4 regions of the Acerihabitans sp. genome follow, and region 2 is predicted to be linked to each of the others. Evidence: predicted binding sites of a transcription regulator. Region 2 holds the regulator's gene; each other region holds the start of a gene.
What was found. Region 2 encodes Fur, which represses iron uptake genes when iron is present. Its sites were predicted from a motif close to ATAATAATGAGAACNACTATCAA; they were not measured.
Positions count from the first base shown of each region.

Region 1: exbB (tol-pal system-associated acyl-CoA thioesterase) is a predicted target of Fur. The motif match lies at 1,112-1,134, and genes of this name have one in related genera.
Region 3: VGC33_RS04115 (TonB-dependent siderophore receptor) is a predicted target of Fur. The motif match lies at 4,170-4,192, and genes of this name have one in related genera.
Region 4: VGC33_RS18790 (isochorismate synthase) is a predicted target of Fur. The motif match lies at 4,077-4,099, and genes of this name have one in related genera.

Region 1 covers NZ_DASWOM010000059.1:52,817-58,731, forward strand. Annotated here, with positions in the region: gene metC (cystathionine beta-lyase) at 1-783, opposite strand, end outside; gene exbB (tol-pal system-associated acyl-CoA thioesterase) at 1,244-2,182, shown strand; gene exbD (TonB system transport protein ExbD) at 2,187-2,612, shown strand; gene VGC33_RS09900 (SDR family oxidoreductase) at 2,752-3,651, opposite strand; gene VGC33_RS09905 (class II glutamine amidotransferase domain-containing protein) at 3,893-4,588, opposite strand; gene VGC33_RS09910 (acyl-homoserine-lactone synthase) at 4,810-5,439, shown strand; gene VGC33_RS09915 (helix-turn-helix transcriptional regulator) at 5,644-5,915, opposite strand, start outside.
Region 2 covers NZ_DASWOM010000030.1:14,873-20,787, reverse strand. Annotated here, with positions in the region: gene pgm (phosphoglucomutase (alpha-D-glucose-1,6-bisphosphate-dependent)) at 1-765, opposite strand, end outside; gene seqA (replication initiation negative regulator SeqA) at 793-1,323, opposite strand; gene VGC33_RS05630 (alpha/beta fold hydrolase) at 1,529-2,293, shown strand; gene ybfE (LexA regulated protein) at 2,495-2,794, shown strand; gene fldA (flavodoxin FldA) at 2,971-3,486, shown strand; gene fur (ferric iron uptake transcriptional regulator) at 3,838-4,308, shown strand; gene alsR (transcriptional repressor AlsR) at 4,872-5,759, shown strand; gene alsB (D-allose transporter substrate-binding protein) at 5,781-5,915, shown strand, end outside.
Region 3 covers NZ_DASWOM010000020.1:27,784-33,698, forward strand. Annotated here, with positions in the region: gene opgB (phosphatidylglycerol--membrane-oligosaccharide glycerophosphotransferase) at 342-2,219, opposite strand; gene VGC33_RS04105 (nuclear transport factor 2 family protein) at 2,605-3,042, opposite strand; partial or broken gene VGC33_RS04110 (helix-turn-helix transcriptional regulator) at 3,612-3,863, shown strand; gene VGC33_RS04115 (TonB-dependent siderophore receptor) at 4,232-5,915, shown strand, end outside.
Region 4 covers NZ_DASWOM010000111.1:63,617-69,531, forward strand. Annotated here, with positions in the region: gene fepG (iron-enterobactin ABC transporter permease) at 1-514, opposite strand, end outside; gene fepD (Fe(3+)-siderophore ABC transporter permease) at 514-1,503, opposite strand; gene entS (enterobactin transporter EntS) at 1,637-2,914, shown strand; gene fepB (Fe2+-enterobactin ABC transporter substrate-binding protein) at 2,946-3,935, opposite strand; gene VGC33_RS18790 (isochorismate synthase) at 4,136-5,341, shown strand; gene VGC33_RS18795 ((2,3-dihydroxybenzoyl)adenylate synthase) at 5,325-5,915, shown strand, end outside.

The sequences.
Region 1 (5,915 bases), on a different contig from region 2:
CACGCCCAGGGTGCGCAAGCCGCGAGCGGCCATATAGGCGGTATCGGCATCCACCATCTGGCCCATTAAATAAGACTGTTCGCGCAGCTGATCCCAGCAACGGGCGTTGGCGACCGCCGTGCCCAGCATGGCATCGGAATGGCCGATAATATATTTGGTGCCCGCCTGGATGGAAATATCCACCCCCAGCGCCAGCGCAGGCAACAAAATTCCCGCCGCCCAGGTATTATCCAGCATGATCACGATATCGGGATTGATCGCCCGCACGGCTGTGACGATCGCCGGAATATCCTGTACTTCCATGGTGATGGATCCCGGTGACTCCAAAAATACCACCCGGGTGTTCGGCTGGATTAAATCGGCGATCCCGGCGCCTATCAGCGGATCGAACCAGGTGGTGGCGACATTCAGCTTGCCCAGGATATGGCGGCAAAAATCAGTGGTCGGCTCGTAGACGGAGCCGGTAACCAGGATATGATCGCCCGCCGAGACAAACGAGAGAATGGCGTTGGTCACCGCCGCCGCGCCGCAGGGATAAAGGGCGCATCCCGCTCCGCCTTCCAGTTCCACCATGGCCTGCTGCAGGGAAAAATGGGTCAGGGTCCCACGCCGGCCATAGAACAGCTCGCCGTGGGCACGCCCGGCGGTAGCCTTTTTTTTCGCCTCTACCGTGTCGAAAACCAGCGAAGAGGCCCGCTGGATAACCGTATTGACCGAACCCAGGGTGTATTTTTTATCCCTGCCGGCGGTAATCAACGCCGTCTCGATTTTCTTAGCCTTCATTATCTACGCTATGCCTTTAACTGAAAGTCTGTGCTGATAGGTCCACAGGCGCGATGAAGCCCGTATTCGCTGAGCTACGTTAACATGTTTACGCGGCGGCGGCAGGCGTTTTGGCCGGCCTGAAACGATTTATAATAATATTAATTTGGATTTGAAAAGACCAAAACGGCATAACCGTCCCAGGCGTTAACTACCCCGGGCGGAGGGTGGCGGAAGACGCCGTCAAAATGTTAATGAGGTTATTTTTCCCGGCGAGGTGTTATGGGATTGCTTTGCGCGGGATACATTTTAGGGTGAGTTGTCGCCGGCATAAGGATCGTTGATACAAATAATAATGAGAACCACTATCAATTCCCGTTCTGTTTGCTATCATTCTGGCTGGAAAATTCTTTAGCTAAGCTTAAGGTGGAGGCGCAGCGTGAAAATGGCTGTTTTGAAACTTACCCCGGTTCTGTCCCAGATGGCGCGGCGACGTACCTGTTCATGGCCCGCGCTGCTGCGCGGCCTGCCCGTCGCCATGCTGCTGGCGTTTGGCCTGGCGGGGCAGGCTACGGCCGCCGCGCCGGATACCGTCGCCGCGCCGTTGGGCACCGCCGCGACCACCGCGCCGGAAGGAGAGAGCGCGCCGCAAATGCTACCGCAGGCAATACCTGTGGACGCCTCCGGCCAGCGGCTGCTGCCGCAAATGGATTTGTCGGTGTGGGGTATGTATCAGCATGCCGACGTGGTGGTCAAAACCGTGATGATCGGACTGCTGATGGCCTCCATCATTACCTGGGCGTTGTTTTTTGGCAAAAGCGCCGAACTGTCGTCGGCTAAACGCCGGCTGCGCCGCGAAATGGCGGGACTGAAGGATGTGAAGAACCTGGATGAGGCTTTTTCAATCGCGGCGTCATTCAAAGATACCAGCGTCGCCAGCCGTCTGCTGGCCATGACGCACGATGAGCTGGCGTTGTCCGCCGATTCCAACGACAACAACGGTATTAAAGAGCGCGTCGCCTTCCGGCTCGAGCGCAGCGTCGCGGCCACCAGCCGCGCGATGGGCAAAGGCAACGGTTTCCTCGCCACTATCGGGGCCATTTCGCCGTTTATCGGCTTGTTCGGCACCGTTTGGGGCATCATGAACAGTTTTATCGGCATAGCCCATACCCAGACCACAAACCTGGCGGTGGTGGCGCCGGGCATCGCCGAGGCGCTGCTGGCCACGGCGATTGGTTTGTTCGCCGCTATCCCCGCCGTGGTTATTTATAATATTTTCGCGCGCACCATCGCCGGCTATAAAGCGATGGTGGGAGATTGCGCCGCGCAGGTACTTTTGCTGGTGGGGCGTGATCTGGATCTGGCCGCCAGCGCCGGCCGGCATAGCGCGCATTCCGTGGCCAAGTTCCGGGTAGGTTAACGCGATGGCGATGCACTTGAATGAAGATATTGACGGTGACGGCGAAATGCACGATATCAACGTGACGCCATTTATCGATGTGATGTTGGTATTGTTGATTATCTTTATGGTGGCGGCTCCATTGGCGACGGTGGATATCCGGGTGGATTTGCCCAACTCAACCGCCACCCCGCAGCCGCGCCCGGATAAGCCGGTTTATCTCTCGGTAAAAGGGGATAAGCAGCTGTTTCTCGGCGATCGCGCCGTGACATCGGCTAGCCTGGCAACGGCCCTGGATGCGCTGACCCAGGGCAATAAGGATACCACCATCTTTTTTCAGGCTGATAAAAGCGTTGATTATGAAACGCTGATGTCGGTGATGGATAACCTGCGTAGGAGTGGGTACTTCAAGGTCGGACTGGTGGGGGTGGAAGCCGGCGGGAAAGGTTAGGGAACCCGCTGGGTTTATGCCCCCGGCCGGGGGGCTTGCCGAGGTTCGATTTTCTGTTGCCTTGGCAGGCGCAATCTGCACAAAGGCAACCTATACCGTACCGCCAACCCCCTTTGCATCCAAGGCGCGCGCCGGGACATCAACCTAAGTGGTTGCCGCCGGTGACGCCGTGAACTTCGGCCGTGACGTAGCTGGATTCCTGCGAAGCCAGGTAAACGTAGATCGGCGCGAGTTCGGCGGGCTGACCGGCGCGGCCAAGCGGGGTCTGGCTGCCGAATGAAGGCAGCTTTTCGGTGGGCTGGCCGCCGGACACCTGCAATACGGTCCAGATGGGGCCGGGCGCCACGCAGTTGACCCTGATGCCTTTAGCGGCGACCTGTTTCGCCAGCCCACGGGTATAGTTCAGGATGGCGGCCTTGGTGGACGCATAGTCAAGCAGGGACGGGCTGGGTTGATAGGCCTGAATGGACGACGTGGTGATAATGGACGCCCCGGCGGGCAGGAACGGCAGCGCCGCCTTGGTGATCCAGAACAGTGAAAAGACATTGGTTTCATAGGTTTTGCGGAACTGTTCGGTCGTCAGGTCGGCAATATCCTCCACCGCCGTTTGCTTACCCGCCACCAGCGCCAGGATATCCAGGCCGCCAAGCTGGTTTACCGCATCTTCCACCACTTTTACATTAACCGATTCGTCGCTTAAATCACCGGGCAGCATGAACACTTTGCGCCCCGCTTCCTTTATGAGCTCCGCCACCTGCTCGGCGTCTTTATGTTCATCGGGATGATAAGCCAGGGCGATATCCGCCCCTTCCCGGGCATAGGCGATAGCCACCGCGCGGCCGATGCCCGAATCGGCACCGGTAACCAGAGCCTTGCGTCCGGCCAGGCGGCCGCTGCCACGATAGGTTTGCTCACCGCAATCGGGAACCGGCGTCATCTCGGTTTGGAGCCCCGGCGCGTCCTGGCTTTGTTCGGGGAATTCTTCGCGGGTATATTGGGTCACCGGATTACGCATGGTGTATTGATCAAACTCGGCCATTTCTCTCTCCTGAAAAATAATAATCAAGACTATCGTAACGATAAGCTTAGTTGATTTTTATGATTTGTCGAATAATAAAAATTCAACATCTGTTATTGTCATAATAATTACTTTTCATAAAAATATTCTTTGTTTCGTTATTATTTATCTGTAACCATGTCGAGTAAAGCTGAGGTTATAAATTAAACAGATTATGAGAATATAATATTGAAAGGAATAATTTTTTAAAAATAGCTAGCGGCTAGAAAATATATTGTGTGACATCAGGCGGGCCGTCGCTGTTTATTTCCCGGCCGGGGCAAGCCGCGGCGGAATCGAGGGGGGCGCGAAAGCTGCGGATAAACTGGAGATGATTATCACGCCAGCGCGAAATGGAAATCGGGCATTGACTATCATAGTCGCCCGCGGGACTCCGGCATGCCGCGACGACGTCGCGACGGGGTATTTTCCCGCCCCTGTCGCGCGAAGCACAGGGGCTTGCCGCCGCCGTATAGGCTGCCTGGTCACAACCCGTGCCGCAACCCGTGGCATATTCGTCTTGATGTTTAACGGCGCCGGCGGACGCGCTCTGCTCTTCAACTTCCGTAACCAGCGTAAGGTTACCTTCCGGGTCTTCCTGGATGATACAAAAATTCCCCCTTAGCAACTCTATGATACTCATGCCGTGGCGTTTCACCGCCAGGCTGATGATTTCTTCGCTAATAAAATCGGTGTTTGAGGGATAGTAATTGAATAATAAGTAATTTAACAGCGGCAGGTTGTCGATATGGCCGATGATATGCCATGATTCCTCTCCCTGGTTATACGCTTTATAGGGGGTACCATCTCCGATGAATAATTGACCTTGCCTTAATTGATAAACTTTGCCGCGCGGTCGTGACGTGATGGCCAAGGTATTATTTCCTTGGCTAAGGATGACACAAAAACGATTGCCCATACACCCTCTTGAAACTATTGTTAATGCTAATGACTGTTATAAACATAACCGGGTGCATAGACATTACACGTTATTGATAGGGGTAAAAAGCTAGTATTAAGTGTAGTTATTACCTGTACTTTAGTACAGGTTGTTAGGGTTTTTCTTTACTGATACCATAAATTAACTTTGTATTAAGTTAAAGCAGCAAGCATTAATTAATAATGATAAAAGGATAGACTATGTTTAATTTAATCAGTGTTAAGTACCAGGATATTATCAATGATAAACTCGATGAACTGTATCTGCTCCGGAAGAAAACCTTTAAAGATCGGCTGGACTGGCAGGTCACCTGCGTTGGCGACAGGGAATTTGATGGCTATGATAATGAACATACGCATTATTTACTAGGATGCTATGACGGAGAGATCGTCTGTAGCGTACGCTTCATTTCCATGGACCAGCCGAATATGATTACCGGTCCGTTTAAGGATTTTTTCAGTTATCAGGCGCCCGAAGATGGCGCATTGATTGAATCCAGCCGTTTTTTTGTCGATAAAGAGCGGGTTAAGGAACTTGCCGGCACCAAACTGCCGTTTTGCCATTTGCTGTTCCTGGGTATGGTGAATTATGCCCGCACCCTGGGCAAGCAGGCAATAATGACCGTCTGTAGCAAATCCATGTATACCATTCTTAAACGTAGCGGCTGGAATATAGCCGTCGAGAGCACCGGGCTGTCGGAAAAAAAAGAACCGGTATATTTACTTCGTCTTGGCATTGGTGATGACAGCCAGGAAGCGCTGATCAAATACATTCGCCGTCATTATTGTTGCGAGGGAAGTTATCTTAAAAAATGGCCTATTTACCTTTAACCGATGGAGTGAGTTTTTGGTTGTAACACCCTACCGTAAAGATGGGCTATAGCCGCCCTGATGTGAATAAAATCGGGTGATGATATTTAGCGGTCGGAGCTAATCAGTTTCAATGGCATGAGAACGTACGTCGCCATTACGCATGAAGATATCCATATGATGATGGCGCTCCTGTCATTGACAACTGCTCAAGCCTGAATGATATTATTCATAAGCGTTGAATAGCTGTAAATCAGATGCTTTTTTAATGGCGTGTTTGGCATTAACCACTCCAAGTTTTACAATTAAATTGCTGATATGGAATTTAACGGTACTTTCCGTTATGCCCATGATAATGGCGATCTCGCCATAGGTTTTACCCGCGCTTGCCCAGCGGAGAACTTCCGTCTCCCGAGTGGTCAGTGTCCTTCCATTCCCCTCCGGTCGCAATTTATAGGGACGTATGTGCATAAATTGTTCATGCACCGAGAGCAGCA
Region 2 (5,915 bases):
CAAATCGAGCTTATAGTACTCGGCGATACGCTGCCAGTAGGCAATGCCCGACCCTCCCAGCGGATCGACGCCCAGTTTCAGGCCGGCTTTTTGGATAGCCGCCATGTCCACCACCTCGGCCAGTCCTTCCACATAGGCCTGAACCAGGTCCTGCGCGTGGATATGGCCGCTGTTCCAGGCCGCGTCCAGCGACTGGCGCTTGACCCCGCGCAGCTCCTCGGCCAGCAGGGCGTTGGCGCGTTCTTCTATCACCTTGGTCAGGTTGGTGTCCGCCGGCCCGCCGTTAGGCGGATTGTATTTAATGCCGCCGTCTTCCGGTGGGTTATGGGACGGCGTAATCACGATGCCGTCGGCCTGCGCGCCGCCTGTGCGGTTGTGCGTCAGGATGGCGTTGGATACCGCCGGCGTCGGGGTAAAGCCGTTTTCCTGCTGGACGATAATGTCCACGCCGTTGGCGCTGAGGACTTCCAAAACGGAAATAAACGCCGGTTCGGACAGCGCGTGGGTATCCTTGCCCACATAACATGGACCGGTTATGCCCTGTTTGGCGCGTTCCTCGGCGATGGCCTGGCTGATGGCCAGGATATGGGCTTCATTAAAACTGTGGCGTCCCGCGCTGCCGCGATGGCCTGAAGTACCGAATTTTACCGCATGCGCGGTGTTGCCCGGTTCCGGACGCAACACATAATACTGTGAGGTTAACTGCGCGACGTTGATTAAATCGCTTTGCCGGGCGGGTTGCCCGGCGCGGGGGCTATTAGCCATCGGTGCTTCTCCCTTGGCTGCTGTTGATCAAATGGTACCGCAAACTTTGTCGGTCAGTTCCACCGGGAACTGCATTGCCAGCATAATGTGTTCCACCATGCTCCGCTTACGTTCGGTATTGGTGTTGGTGATAACCCAATAAGGCGTTTCAGGTACCTGCTTGGGTTTAGTATGGCTGCCATTTTGCAATAATGTCTGTTCATTCGCGGCAAAATAGGTACGGGTGCGGCCGTGCAGGGTCTCCGCCGCGCCGGTAAACTCGGCCGGGGACAGGGTGTAAAGGGTTGACAGCACCAGCATAAAACGATCGACCGCCTTGCGCTGATCCGCGTAGCCGTCCGACAGCAGGAGCTCACGCATGGCGCGCACCCGATCGCGCGCCGGCGATGCGGGCTCCGCCTTGGCGGGCGTTTCCTCCGCCTTGGCGCGCGCCGCCGCGTTGGCCTGAACGTTGAATTTCAGCATCCGGCGCAAAATATCCGAGGCGCTTTCGCCAATATGTTGCGTGTGGCTGGCGATATAGCGGTAAAGGTCTTCGTCGACTTCTATTGTTTTCATCTTTATCCGGGGCTTTCTTCTCATAAATCAATCAAAAGGATTATACAAGCTAAACCGGCCCGGCGAATAGCGCTAGTATCCGGCTTGAGTAAAAAGTCGGAATAACCCCCGAGGCCCTGTCCGGCGCCGCCGGCTTTTTTTTGCGGCCGCGGGACGGATGACTCATGATAGGCTATCAGGCTCCGTTGTCGCCATGAGGATCAGGATGAAATTACACTATCGTCTGCAACCGGCCCGGCAGCCGGGCGAAACCCCGCCGGTGGTATTGCTGCACGGGCTGTTCGGCAGTCTGGATAACCTGGGTGTGCTGGCCCGGCCGCTGGGGGAACGCCACGCCATCCTGCAAATTGATCTGCGTAATCACGGCCTCTCGCCCCATGATGGCGATGCCGGTTACGCCGCCATGAGCCAGGATGTGATTGACCTGCTCGCTGAGTTGCGCTTTGGCGCAAGCATCCTGATCGGACATTCCATGGGCGGCAAGGTCGCCATGACTCTCGCCGCGCAGGCGCCCGATCGCGTTGCCCGGCTGGCGGTTATCGACATGGCGCCGGTGGCCTACCCCACCCGCCATCACGACAATGTTTTCGCCGCGCTCAGGCGCGTTGCGGCCGCGGGCGTCACACAGCGCGCGGAGGCGGCGGCGCTGATGCGACAGGATGCGCTTGATGAGGGAACCATCCAGTTTTTGCTCAAATCGTTTCACCAGGGCGGGTGGCGTTTTAACCTTGAGGCGCTGTGGGAGAATTATCCGTCGCTTATCGGCTGGCGGGAATCGGCGCCCTGGGCCGGGCCGGCGCTGTTTATCCGGGGCGAAAAGTCGCCCTACCTTGACGACCGTTACCGCGACGCGATCCTGCGCCAGTTCCCCCAGGCGCGCGCCCACGTGGTCGCCGGCGCCGGTCATTGGGTCCATGCGGAAAAACCCGCGGCGGTAATGCGCGCCCTGGACCGTTTCCTGGCGGAATAGGCCGGGTCGGGGGGATTTGCCCTGAGTTTAATATTGTCGTTTGATACCGGCCTGGGGTAACATGGCCCGCTGTGTTTTATGCGGGCCATGGCGTACGTAAAACATAAGGTTACGGGCGATGCGCGCCCGGCGGCGCGGGTTATCGCGTCGCCGGCCGGCGTCAGCCCGCCTGCTTTTTGATGCACAATCCCTTCATGACCTATGGCAAAAGAACAAACGGACCGCACCACCCTGGATTTATTTATTGATGAGCGACGTCCGGGAAGACCAAAGACCAACCCCTTGTCCCGCGATGAGCAGTTGCGCATCAACAAGCGCAACCAGTTGCGCCGGGATAAAAAGCGCGGCCTGCGCCGGGTGGAGCTGAAAATTAATGCCGACGCGGTGGACGCGCTCAATGAGCTGGCCTACCGGCAAAACCTGTCGCGCAGCGAGCTGATTGAACTTATTTTATTGGCCGAGCTGGAGCGGCAGCAAGGAGCGGACGGTCAGCGGGGATAGCGCCGCCGGCGCGGAAAGACGCGATGGCGTGGGCCGCCACAGGCCGCGTACCGGGCAAATTTGCGACAAAACCCGGCTGGCGAGTTTCTCCCCGGTTGAGGGTCTGCTATGATTGCCGCAGAAGATGACTGATTGTTATAGAACACATCCATAATATTTAAGAGGTTTTCAAACTCATGGCGACTGTAGGCATTTTTTTTGGCAGTGACACCGGCAATACCGAAAATATTGCCAAAATGATTCAGAAGCAACTGGGTGCGGATGTTGCCGAAGTTCATGACATTGCCAAAAGCAGTAAAGAAGACCTGGCGCGGTTCGACACCCTGCTGCTCGGCATCCCGACCTGGTATTACGGCGAGGCGCAATGTGATTGGGATGATTTTTTCCCGACCCTGGAAGAAATTGATTTCTCAGGGAAAAAAGTCGCGTTGTTTGGTTGTGGCGATCAGGAGGATTATGCCGAGTATTTTTGCGACGCCATGGGCACCATCCGCGATATCATCGAACCCAACGGCGCCACCCTGGTCGGTCACTGGCCTACCGCCGGCTATCATTTCGAAGCCTCCAAAGGGCTGGCGGACGACCAGCACTTCATCGGCCTGGCCATTGACGAAGACCGCCAGCCCGAGCTGACCAATGAACGCGTGGACGGCTGGGTACGGCAAATCAGCGCGGAACTGCAGCTCGGCTGAAGCCACGCGGCATTTTTGCCGTTATGGGCAATGCCCGGCAAGGGAGTCGGAAGCCGTCGCGTCCCCGGGGCGGCATTCCCGACCTTGCTGATAACTAAATCCTTTCGAATTAATAGATACAAGTTTTTAACTTTTATCCACAACGCGGTACAATAGCGCAGCGGTTCCACCCTTTTTAGCAAATGTTGCAGAATTCGCTTCGCAAAACGGGCTATAGTTGTTAACAACGCGCCGCTTTCATTTTGGACAGGCAGTCCTATAATGAGACGGCGTCACATTTTTCGGGCCGACCGATGTTATAGGCTAAGCTAGCCTACAATCAGATTATCAAAGTAACAGGACTAAACCCGCATGACTGACAATAATATTGCATTGAAGAAGGCCGGCCTGAAAGTCACCCTTCCCAGACTGAAGATTCTGGAAGTGTTGCAAGATCCGGAATGCCATCACGTCAGTGCGGAAGATTTGTACAAAAAGCTGATAGATATGGGTGAGGAAATTGGCCTGGCCACGGTATACCGTGTGCTAAACCAGTTTGACGATGCCGGTATCGTCACCCGCCATAACTTTGAGGGCGGCAAATCGGTTTTTGAACTGACGCAACAGTATCATCATGACCACCTGATTTGCCTGGATTGCGGCAAGGTCATCGAATTCCGCGATGAGTTCATTGAAGCGCGCCAGCGTGACATCGCCAAAAGACACAATATCAAGCTGACCAATCATAGTTTATATCTTTACGGACATTGTGAAACCGGCAATTGCCGTGAAGACGAAACGCTGCACGACCACGCCGATATGCTCAACGGCGTAAAGGAATAACCGCGGCGTTACAGGTTCTCTTAAAGCGGCTGCTGTCCACGCCGCTTTCTCATCATGCCCAAGCTTTCAATACCATCCGATAAACCCCCGCCCCATCCATCACCGGTTTCCTCGGTTCACCGGGCATGGCTTTGCCCAGCGTCACCAATCCGCCCATCGCCCGGCCGCCCTTTTCGCATCCTTACTTCACAGAATATAAAAATTAATAAAGCCAATGTTCACACCTTTTGCCGCCGCGGACCACCATACGAGGTAATTGATTGAAATACAGTCCTTTTATTCACTGTTATTTTTAGCAAAAAAATTGAGTGGCAAATCAGACCCTCCCCCCTATCTAACATCCATAAAGCTGAACAAAAAAGATCAGTCTACCTATCTTATTGTTTAACATAAGTATTATGCAGCGCCACCGTCGCAATACTGGTCTGGTTCCTTGGCGCGCCGATATTTTACAGAAAACATTAATTTATAAATTTATATAAAACGTGAAGTTCGCTGCAGATTTTAAACTTTCGCCATGGTGATATAGTGACAGGCAATGTTAATCACCCGAGAAAGACCCGATGAATGATTCAGACCTGCAAAACGATATGCCGCACGGTATCGGCATTGCCCCTTATATTCGTATCAAACAGGAAGGCATGACCGAAAACGAAAGCCGCATCGTGGAATGGTTTTTATCCCCCGGCAACCTGACCGACGTATCGGGTATCAAGGATGTGGCCCTGAGCCTTGGCCTGTCGGAGGCCATGATTGTCAAGGTATCGAAAATTTTGGGCTTCAGCGGTTTTCGGCAGCTGCGCAGCGCCATCGTCGAATATTTCGATCATGCCGATCATGATATCACCGCCGAGCTTTCTCCTACCGACAGTCCGGAAGATGTGGTCAATAAAGTGTTTAACCTGACCGTGCGCACCATTGTCGAAGGCCAGGCGATTGTCGACGCCAACGTGATCCAGCAGGCGGCCCAATGTTTTTTTGCCGCCAACCAGCGCGAGCTGTACGGCGTCGGCGGTTCCAACTCCATCTGTGCGGACGTGCAGCATAAATTCCTGAAAATCGGCCTGCGTTGCAATGCCTACCTGGACGCCCACTTGATGATGATGTCGGCCTCGCTGTTGCAACCGGGCGACGTGGCGCTGGTGGTGTCGCATTCGGGCCGTACCAGCGATCTTAAGCGGGTGGTGTCGATTGCCAAGGATAATGGGGCAAAAATTATTTGCATAACCCATAGCAGCAATTCTCCCATTGCCCAGTTGGCGGATTTTAATATTTGCTCACCCGCGCCGGAAACCCCGTTATTAGGCAGGAACGCCTCGGCCCGTATTTTGCAACTTACCCTGCTTGATGCTTTTTTTGTTTCGGTGGCGCGGCAGGATATCGAGCTGGCGAATAAAAATCTGGAAAAAACGAGTTCCATTACCAAGTACCTTAAGCGTGATTATAAATAATTCTCTTTTGGAGATAGAATAATGAATAAATTTATCAAACTGGTCGGGGGCGCCGCCTGTGGACTGATGTTATCCACCGTCGCCCACGCGGCGGCCGATTACGCCGTAGTGTTGAAAACCTTATCCAACCCTTTTTGGGTTGAGATGAAACAGGGT
Region 3 (5,915 bases), on a different contig from region 2:
GCATAGGCAAAGATAATTAACCACGTATAAAAAAGCATATGTTTATCACCGCTAAGCATAAGAAAAACTTATGACCTTTTCAGGCCCGCGTGTCAAGGGCGTTTATTCCTCGCAGTAGGGCAAAACCCGGCGGTTGAGGCGCGGCGTGAATAAGAATAATAATTATTTCTTAAATCGAGGGATATTAATATTATCGCGCACGTTATTGATGGTTTATTAACCCGCTGAAAAAGCCAGGCTGATAAATCACCCTTCTGACCTTATCAGCTCGGCTTATTGCCGAAGCATTAAGCCGGTGTGAGTAAAACGTTATCGCGGGACAGCCCGAATGGGTAACCAGGTTAATTGATTACCGGATTGGATAGGTTCAGCCGGCCGACGGTCTGTTCAAACTGCGCCTCGTCGCCCGGCGGCAGTTTTTTAAACGACACTTTGCCGCGATACACTTCGGAATCGATTTGCACGATTTTCGGCTGGGTGCTCAGGTTGCCGACGGCGACGCAATAGTTGGTCACCTCGCTCAGCGACGGATCCCAGATATCGGCCATTTTATTGCAGTCGTCAATCCATAAAAATTTATCCTTGGCATTCAGCTTGGCCAACTGCTGTTTTAACGGCGCGGATAAATAGACGTCAAACATAGGCTCGATATTATGTTGATCAATTTTTAAAATTAGCGGAATCTTGAATTTGACGCCGGAGAAGCCAATGGTTTTCTCATTAACATCGATTTTATATTTTTTTATCGTGGTCGGGAAATCCCATTGCCGGATCACATCGGGTATCCATGCGGTTATTTTGTCGTCGATATTGAGAAAATAGCTCGACAACGACGTGGAGGACAAACTGCTCCTGCCCAGGCCGATATAGTTATCTCCTCCCAGCACATCCAGCACGGTGGCGCCGTTATCCAGCGTGCTGCGTTTAACATTGCTGACCTGGCGCTGTTCGGTATCGCCGCGCACGATAAAGAACAGATCCTTTCTGTCGTGCTGGTTCAGAATATCGTAGGCGGTATTATTCATGGCCAGATGATCGGAAGACACCACGATCACCGTATTTTTAAAATAGCCGGACTCGCGGATGCGTTGGATAAGCCGGGCAATATGCTCCTGACTACAGGCCACCGCGCTTAGCGAGCTGTTTTCCGTATTATCATATTCATAGGAACGGTTGGTGCAGGATTGAGAAAGATATCCGTCGGGATGATGGGTGTCCACGGTCAGCGCGAATAAGGCAAACCGCTGATTTTTTTGTGATAACGCCAGGAACTTATCATACACCAGGTCCAGTAGGGTATCGTCGTACCAGCCCCATTCGTTACGGTAATCAGGATCCTTGACCAGTTCCCTCAATTCCTGGAAGCCATATATATGCTCAAAACCATGGGACTTCAGGAACAGGCCTTTACCGGCAAACGCCAGGTCGGCCCCCTGGTAAAAATAGGTATCATAACCCGAAGCGTGCAGGATATCCCCCAGACAGGTGTCGTGGGGATAAAAGGTCGATAATGAACTCGAGGCGTTGCCGTCGAAGGGGGCGAATAAAGGAATGCCGCACTGGGACGCCACCATGCCGGCAATGGTATAGCCGGTGCCGGGCAATTGGCTGGTATTGCTGAAATCGATGGAGTTATCTTTTTGGCCGCTGAGCGCGGTGGTTAAACCGGCAAAAGTATCCGCGTCAAAATAGGTTCTTTCCAGGCTTTCGGCGTAAATATAAATCAGGTTGGGACTGTTGGCCGGCAGAGGTTTACTGGGGGTTCTGTAGTAGGTGTTGAAATCCGTATCGCCGCTTGCCAGCTGGGATTTGACCAGTCCGGCGATTTCTCCGCTGGCCGGCGTGGCAATCACCGCGACGATGGACAACAACAGGGCCAGCAGGCTGTAGGCCGCCCGCCCGCCGCCCGCCTTTCTCAATAGCAGCAGCCAGGACATGAGGGCGAACACCAGCACGGACGCCAGCAGGAAGCCGGCAAAAGGCAAAATATATTTGCCCAACCCGGCGCCGGTCAAACTGCTGGTCAGGGTATATAACACCGAGTCATTAATGCCGGCGCCGGTAAAATAATTACTGGCTACCCGGATTAAATTGAGCAGAATATAAATGCCTAAAAAAAACAGCACCAGAGAAAATAAATATTTATTTTTTTTGCCCTTGGCTGAATAAATAATAACCGACGCCAAAAATAATGCTATCGACAAAGTTTCCGCAGGCATTGTTCTCCCTCCTTCCGGCAACAAGGGAAAAACCCCCGGGTTAAGCAGCAGCGTCTCAAGGCGGTCTTCCGGTAAGCGGTGCTCGATAGGTATTTTTATAGCAATTTATCCGCGCCGGCGCGAGGGATCATTACAATTTTGTGACCACACGCGATCGTCCGGTCCGCCGGGGGCCGGCTGGAAAGCGGAATGGCAGGGCGTTAAAATACAGAGGAATTTATAATAATTTGATTTAATTGAATAAATAAATTTAGCCGCCGCCTTGCGCCAAGGGCATGGGTAGCCTTTTTTTGACAAAAAGTTACACTTTTTTTACAGAGAAAAGTCGTGACGCGGGACAAGGCACGCTGCGGCCCTCATGGTTGGGAGCCGCGCAGGAGGAAAATTATTTAGGCAAGGTATAAGCCTGGCGCGCCAGGAGTTTCCAGGCGCCGGAGGCATTTTTCTGCCAAACCTGCATCACGCCGATGTTAACTTCTCCCGGCTTGCCGCCGTCCGCGGTTTTGGCCTGCAGGATATGCCGGACGATGGCGACATCGCCGTCGACCTGCACGGTCTGGTCTTTAAGATCCAGCGTCAGGAATTTGGATTGGCCGGTGACGATGGCATCGACAAACTCGGCATTGTTCTGGATTTTACCGCTGGAGTGACCGTAGGTCAGCGTCGGGGCGCCCACTTTTTCCAGATCGGCTTTTTTCGCGCTGACCATGGCCTGGCGCATGGTTTCAACCGCCTTGGCTACCGCGGTGGTATCCGCGCTTTGGGCGAAACAGCTGCCGCTCAACAATAATGACAGAAGGGCCGCGCCTGCTAATTTTTTCATGGTTATTCCTTACCGATGACTGACTTAAAGAGCGGCAATCCTATCCAACTTTACCGGTCGCCGGTTGTGACCGGCATCATGCATTTTAAAAAAATGATATTTTTATCAAATAAAATAAAACGTTGTTTTGATTATAAGCGTTGCGGCTGGCGGCGGGTGGCATCGTGGAAGTCGTCGGCATGCGCTCTTAGCCCTGCTTCTTATTAGCGCCAGGGCGACCGGCCCCCTGAGGCTTTTGATCCCGCGCACAAAATTTGATCGACAAAATTTTTCGCCGCCTGGCATAAACCGCCAGCGGGCCTAAAGTTAATAATGTATCTATCAGCGGGGATAAGGGGAGAGAAAAAAGGTTTTTTATATAAGCGACTGAAAATTAGTATTTTTAACTTCACGTGAAACTTTTAATCAATGGACGGGAGGTGTGAGCAAACGCACCAAAACGAGCCGGCAATTGCCGGCCCTAACCCTGGTGTGTGTTCTGTTCTTAGCAAGTGTTTAGTTATTCTAAACAACTGTGATGTTAAGTGATGCTAAACAGATAATCAAGTTAACATTACTAATGTATTGAAATGATTCCAAAACGCCTGAAAGAAGCCCGGCATAGGGCCAAGCTGACACAGGAGAAATTGGCGGTCATGGCTGGTATCGATGAGTCCACCGCCCGTTCCCGGATTAGTCAGTATGAAAACGGGATTTATCGTCCCAATTTTGAAACCTGCTGCGCGTTCGCCCGCATCCTTAACGTGCCCGAGTGCTATTTCTACACGTTGGACGATGAGTTCGCCGCCGCGCTGCTGGCGCTTTATGTCGCCCATTCGTCATCGGATACCACGCGCCTGGCGTCGAATGAAGGTGCGGAAGAACGGGAAAAACGCGATGAACTGGAAGAAGACCTGCGAGAAGAAGCCGTGAAAAGAGGTAAAAACAAAGCCTCTGAACGGCATAACCGGCGTTAATCCCTCAGCGGTATCCTGTCATTCGGCCTACCGGCCGACTACCTCGGACGGGCGTCATGGCGCCCGGTTTCCCATACGTTCCCCCCGCCACGTAAAACTTGAGCCGTAAACCGCCCGCCGCGCGATAGTCTGGAAAAGTTAAATGTGTGAAATTATTTCTTGAATCACTAATTAATAAAGATAATAATTCTCATTGCGTTTCAGCATTATTCACCTGTCAATGGAAAGATAAAATGAGAAGGGTATTCAGCTTAAAGCGTTCCACGCTGATGTGTTCGCTGGCGTTTACGGCACCGATGTTCTCCTATGCCGGCGAGACCTTGGTGGTCACCGCCGCCCAGCCCGCCGACACCGCCGATTCGCCGGCCAGCGGCTACACCGCCAAAACCAGCCGCGGCGCCACCAAGACCGATAAGCCGTTGATCACCACCGGGCAGTCGGTATCGGTGGTGACACGTCGGCAAATGGACGATCAGGGCGCCCTGACGGTAAACAGCGCCCTGAATTATACCCCGGGGGTGTTTACCAACTTCGCCGGCGGCGCGACGCGGTACGAAACCGTGTCACTGCGCGGATTTCACGGCGGGGATACCAATAATACCTTTCTGGACGGCCTGCGGCTGATGAGCGACGGCGGTAGCTATAACAATCTGCAAATCGATCCCTGGTTCCTGGAACGTATCGATGTGATCCGCGGTCCATCGTCGGCGCTGTATGGCCAGACCATCCCCGGCGGCCTGGTGATGATGACGTCCAAACGGCCCCGCTTCGCCAGCGAAGGGCATGTCAAACTGATGGCCGGTAATAACGCCACCACCGGCGCGGCGTTCGACTATACCGATGCCCTCAGCGATCAGTGGGCCTTCCGCCTTACCGGCATCACGCGCAATAGCGACACCCAGTACGATCGCCAGCGCGAGGAACGCTATGCCATCGCGCCGTCGCTGCTGTGGCAGCCGGATGACAGTACCTCGCTGCTGTTGAAAGCCTATCTGCAAAAAGACCCCTCGGGAGGCTATCACAGCGCGGTGCCGGCGGACGGCAGCCTGTACGCCAGCAGCGGCTCGAAGCTGAGCCGGGGGTTCTTCGACGGCGAAAGCAGCCTGAATGAATTCAAACGCCGCCAGCAAATTTACGGCTATGAATTTGATCACAGCTTTGACGACGTTTGGTCGTTTCGTTCCAACGGCAGCTATACCCATGCCAACGTCGACCAGCAGCAGGTGTACCAGATTGGCTGGAACCCCGATCGCTCGGCGCTCAATCGGTATTATTCCGGCGAATCCTCTTCGCTTGCCGCCTACGCCATGGATAACCAACTGGTGGCCGACTTCAGCACCGGCGAGGTCCGGCACAGCCTGGTACTGGGCGCCGAATACCATGAATACGTCAATGATCTGTGGGACGACAGCGCCTATGCCACCCAGCTCAATCCGCTAACCGGCATCAGCGGCGGGCCGGGCCTGTTTACCGACTACGGCCTTAGCGTGCCGGGCGTCACGCGCGTCGACGCCAAACGCCGCTACTCCCAGAGCGGCGTCTACCTGCAGGATGAAATGACGCTGGATAAATGGCATCTGGATCTGTCGGGACGCTACGATCGCATCGTGGCGAAAAATACTACCCTTAATACCGATACCACCTACCGGCGCCAGGATGACCACGTCAGCGGCCGCGGTTCGCTGCTCTATGCCTTTGACAGCGGCGTCTCGCCCTATGTCAGCTACAGTCAGGCCATTACTCCCCAGGCGCTGTCCGGCGCCGACGGGAATTTGCTTAAACCGACCACCAGCGAGCAGTATGAAGCCGGGGTGAAATACCAGCCGCCGGGGACGTCCTCGCTGTATACTCTGGCGTTTTACGACCTGACGCAAAAAGACGTGGCCAATCGTATCGTGCAGGGCAGCTATTATGTGC
Region 4 (5,915 bases), on a different contig from region 2:
AGGCGCTGATCACCAGCCAGGTGTTAAGCGATACCAGCAGGGCGCGCACGGCAATGCCGACGATGATAAGCCTGAAGGTTTGGATGCCGTTGCGCCAGGCCAGCAGGTAGACCACGCCGGCGGTCAGCAGACCGCCGGCGAGCGCCGCGCCGGTGATGCCCGCGCCGCTGCCGTTGAACAGCACAATGGCGATAAGCACAGCGCTGTACGCGCCGGTATTAAACCCCATCACATCCGGACTGCCGAGCGGGTTGCGCATTATCGATTGAAAAACCGCGCCGCTGGCGCCCATCGCCGCGCCGAGCAGTAACGCCATCGCCACTCTCGGCAGCCGCCATTGCGTGACGATAACCTGAACATTGTGCGCCGCCGCGCCGCGCAGGGCCTCCACCACCTGTTGGGCCGAGAGCGGCAGCGACCCGGCCCCGAGGCCGTAAATCGCCAGCCCAAGACAGGCCAGCAGCAATAGGGCGGCGGTTATCGACACCCTGGTCCGGGATTGCCGGTTCGCCATCATAAGCGGCTTAACATGCGGTGGCGGCGCACCAGCGCAATCAGCACCGGCGCGCCGAGCAGGGCGGTTATCACCGATACGCGCAGTTCGCCCGGAACAATCACCCGGCCGACCATATCGCTGCCCAGCAACAGCATCGGCGTCAGCACCAGCGTCCACGGCAGCAGCCAGCGGTGATCCGGACCGGCCAGCCGGCGCGCGATATGCGGCATCATCAGCCCGACAAACGCAATCGGCCCCGCCAGCGCCGTGGCCGCCCCGCATAACAGGGTAATGGCCGCCAGCCCCAACAACTGGGTCAGTCCCACCCGGGATCCCAGCGCGGTGGCCAGTTCGCCGCCCATGCTCAGCGTATTCAGCGCCCGCGACAGCCCAAGCGTCAGCGCGGTTCCCAGGACGATGGGCCAGATAACCGCTTTGACCGCCGCCATGCTGCGGATATCCAGCGACCCGGCCTGCCAGAAGCGCAGCTGGTCGTAAACCAGGGGGTTAAGCAATGAAATGCCGGAAGTCATGCCATCAAGCACCGCCGCCAGGGCCACGCCCGCCAGGGTCAAGCGAATAGGGTTCAGCCGCCCGCCGCCCACCGCGCCGATTAACGCCACCAGCAGGGCGGCGGCCAGCGCGCCGGCAAAGGCATACCAGAGATAATGATCGATGGAGGCGGCGCCAAAAAACGTAATGCCCAACACCACGGCGAATCCGGCGCCGGCGTTGACGCCGAGAATACCGGGGTCGGCCAGCGGGTTGCGCGTCAGCGTTTGCATCAGGACGCCGGACAGCCCAAGGGCGGCGCCCGCCAGCAGCCCGGCCAGCATGCGCGGCAGGCGGCTTTGCAGGATAATAACGCAATCCGGGCTACGGCAGGCGCCGGACAGCGCGGGCACGACCTGGCTGGCGGGAATGGTTTTGGCGCCGATAAACAAACTGGCCGCCATCAATAGCGCCAACAGCACACCCGTTAAAAGCAATCCGTAAAAATGGCGCATAAAGTACCAGAACAGAAATTGTATGATAATGATATTTATTATCGTTATTACTCGCAATAACTTATGATAGCATGACCGCCTCCCTTAAAGCAGCGTCCCATGGCGGCGATTTCCCCCGGGTAGTGAACACCTCATGCAAAAACCCTCTTTTATGCTCGATATCAGCCTGTTGAAAACCCATCCCGCGTTTCGGGCGGTATTCCTGGCGCGTTTTTTATCCATGCTGGCGCTCGGCATGCTGGCGGTGGCGGTGCCGGTGCAAATACAGGCCATGACCGGATCCACCTTCCAGGTGGGACTGGCGGTGACGCTGGCGGGCGGCGGCATGTTTACCGGCCTGCTGGCCGGCGGGGTCATGGCGGATCGCCGCGAGCGGCGCGGGCTTATCCTGTTTGCCCGCGCAACCTGCGGGGTGGGGTTTATCGGCCTGTGCGTTAACGCGCTGCTGCCGGTACCGTCGCTGTGGACGATTTACCTGCTGGCGGTATGGGATGGTTTTTTTGGCGCGGTGGGGGTGACGGCGCTGCTGGCCGCCACGCCGGCGCTGGTCGGGCGTGAAAACGTCATGCAGGCGGGCGCCATCAGCATGCTGACCGTACGTTTCGGCGCTATTTTATCACCGGCGTTGGCCGGGCTGGTTATCGCCGCCGGCGGCGTCGCCTGGAACTACGGGCTGGCGGCGTTCGGCACGCTGTTGACACTGCTGCCGCTGCTGCGCCTGCCCAGGCTGGCGCCGCCGTGCCAGCCCAATGAGCATCCGCTGCGCGCGCTGGCGGGAGGCCTGGCCTATCTGTCCGGGCATAAAACCATCGGTTTGGTGGCGCTTGTCGGCGCCCTGCTGACCATGACGAGCGCGGTGCGGGTGATTTATCCAGCGCTGGCGGCAAGCTGGCATATCAATGCCGCCCGGCTGGGGCTGATGTATGCGGCGGTGCCGCTGGGCGCGGCGATAGGCGCGTTTACCAGCGGCCGGCTCGCCGCCACGCCGCGACCGGGACTGATGCTGCTTACCACCGCCATTGCGGCATTTATTACCGCCGCGATGCTCGGCCTGATGCCGTATTACCCGTTGGCATTGCTGTGTTTGGCGGGATTTGGCTACTTCAGCGCCATTAATTCGCTGCTGCAATATGCGCTGATACAACACCTGACGCCGGACGCTTTGCTGGGCCGCGTCAACGGCTTGTGGACCGCGCAGACCGTCAGCGGCGACGCGCTGGGCGCGCTGGCGTTGGGCGCGTTGGGCACCCTGATGCCGCCGGGCCTGGCCGCCGTCGTCTTCGTCCTGGCGGCGGCGCTGGCCGGGATACCGCCGGCGCTGGCGCTGCGCGGTCTGCGCGCCGCGGATATGGCGAAGCCGCAAGATGGGGATCCGCCGGTGGCTAAACGCTTGCCCGCCGGTCGTGGCTAGGGGGTTGGCGAGACGCGCGCGCGGCGGAGGATCAGGGCCGGGCGAACAGCTGTTCCAGGCGGGTCAGCACATTGCCGGCGCTGTAGTAGTCAAGACGAAAGGTATCGTCGCCGAGGGCGTAGACCCGGTGGTTTTGCACCGCCGGCAGATGCGCCAGGAACGGGTTGGCCAATAACAGCCGGGCGCTGGCGTCATCGCCGGCAAACAGCAGAAAGGTTTGCCCGTTCAGGCCGGCGGCCAGGTTTTCGCCGGCAAGCTGGACGATATCCTTGCGCACGCCCATGCTTTGGCCGCCGGTCAAGGCGTTGGGCGGTTCGGCAAGCGTAAATCCCAGTTGACCCAGCAGCCGGCCCTGCGCTGAATCGGCGGTCCACAGGTTGGCGGCTTTACCGTCCGGCTGGTACACCAGGGCGGATACCGGCTGCGGCGGCAGCGCCAGCCGGTGTTTCAGCGCCTGTAGCCGGGCGTCGAACCGGTTGATGACGTCAAGGGCCTGCGTTTCGCGGCCGGTGGCCTGACCCAGTTCACGCGCCAGGTCCTGCCAGCTTTTATCGGCGTAATCGACCACCAGCGTCGGCGCCAGCGGCGCCAGCCGATCGTAAAGGCGCAGGGCCGAGTCGCCGCCGGTGGCGGCGATAATAATCAAATCGGGATTCTGGCCGGCGATGGCCTCGGCATCCGGTTCGCCAATATACAGGCGCTTAACACCGCGCTGCCGGGCCACGTCGCCCCATTGGCGAAAAAAACCCTGCGGATCCGCCACCCGGTTTTGCGGCGTGGTGGCGCCGCTGGCAATCACCGGCGCGCCGATGGCCAACAGCGTGCCGGTCAGGGTTACGCTTGTGGACACAATACGCTGCGGCATGCGCTCAAGCGTAATGGCGCCCTGCGCGCCCGCCACCTGGCGCGGCCAGCCGTTTGCGGCGGCGCGCGGAGCGGCGGCGGTCGCCAGCAGTAAGGGAAGCGCCGCCAGGGCGAGCAGGTTCAGCACGGGTAAATGCCGGAAAAATAGGCGGGTCATCTCTGGGGTTCCTGGGGTTGGGGGCCGGTGTTGACCGCAATAAGATAAAAAAAACGGCAATTGACGCCACCCTTGGGCGGGAATATCAGGATTGACGTTTATTGACACCGCAGATTCTACGACGTAGTTTATTGGCTATCAATACAAATGATAATAATTATTATTGTGTTTATCATTGAGGTAAATGCGGAGATCGCCACGTGGAATTTTCAGTATTACCCCAGGCATCACCCGGCGGCGCGGATGATATTACCAACGGATTTTTTTTCATGTCGCCGTATCGCAGCTTCGTTACCCAGGGACGTTTCTGCGCCATCAACACCCCCGCCGGCACGGGACATCTGCCGAACGGCGCGTTTCAGCGCGAACTGAGCCAGGCCTTCCGGCGCGCCAGCGACGCCGGCATCGCGCGGCCGCGGGTGGTCGGCGCGATTCCCTTTGACGCCGACCGGCCCGCGCAGCTGTTTATTCCGCAAAGCAGCCATGAGTTTGATCGCGCGAAATTTTTAGCCGATAACCAACCGCGCGGCGCTGCGTTGCCGCAGGTGACCGGCGCCATCGAGCGCCCGCCGGAGCAGGATTTCAAACGTATGGTGGCGCGGGCGGTGGAGGCCACCGGGCAGCAGCGCCTGAGTAAAGTGGTATTGTCGCGCCTGCTGGATATCAGCACGCGCGATCCGGTGGATACGGCGGCCCTGATGCGGCGGATCCTGGCGCAAAATCCCGCCAGTTATAATTTTTATGTTCCCCTCGGGCACGGCGCACTGCTGGGCGCCAGCCCGGAACTGCTGCTGCGCAAGACCGGCCATCGGTTCTACTCGACGCCGCTTGCGGGCTCCGCCCGGCGCGACGCCGAGCCGGGGCGGGATGCCGCCGCCGGTCGTCAATTGCTGGCGTCGGCCAAGGACCGCTATGAGCACCAACTGGTCATCGAGCAGATGCGCGAGGTGCTGTCGCCCTACAGCGAAGGGTTAACGGTGCCGTCCGCCCCCACCCTGGTCAATACCCCCACCCTGTGGCATCTGGCCACGGCTATCGAGGGCAGGGTGGAGGATCCCGCCGTCAACGCCCTGTCGCTGGCCTGCCTGCTGCATCCCACCCCCGCGTTATGCGGCGCCCCCACCGACCGCGCGCGCCGGTTAATCCAGGCGCTGGAACCCTTCGACCGCGATCTGTTCGGCGGCATGGTGGGCTGGTGCGACGCGCAGGGCAACGGTGAATGGGTGGTCACCATCCGCTGCGCCCGGGTGGCGGGCAATCAGGTGCGGCTGTTCGCCGGGGCGGGTATCGTGCCCGCCTCCCAGCCTGCGGCGGAATGGCGTGAAACCGGCGTCAAGCTCGACACCATGCTGGATGCCTTCGGATTGCATGAAACGAACAGGAGAGATGATGAGCATAGCGTTTAACCGCTGGCCCGAGGATGTGGCGGCACGGTACCGCGCCAAGGGGTATTGGCTGGATTTGCCCCTCACCGATATTATCGACCGCCGCCGGGACAGCGAGGCGCCGGCGGTGGTCTGCGGCGAGCGCCGCCTGAGCTACCGGGACGTTAACCTGATGTCGGACCGGCTGGCCGCGGCGCTCGCGCGTCGTGGACTGGCGGCGGGAGATACCGCGCTGGTACAGTTGGGCAATGTGGCGGAATTTTACCTGGTGCTGTTCGCGCTGCTGAAAATCGGCGTGGCGCCGGTCAATGCCCTGTTCAGCCATCAGCGCAGCGAGCTTGGCGCCTATGCGGATCAAATCAAACCGGCGCTGCTGATTGCCGACCGGCACCATGGGCTGTTTGGCGATAACGGCTTTATCGACGAACTGCGGCGGTCGCATCCGTCGCTGCGGCTGGTGGCGATGCATCATGACGACGCGCCGCAAAACAGGCCGGGGCGGTTATCCGACTCCGCGCGGGAAGGGCATTTGCCGGGTGCCGCCGGCGACGCGCCGCTTGAGAGCCTGGCCGCATTGTTCAATGAGGCGGCGGGA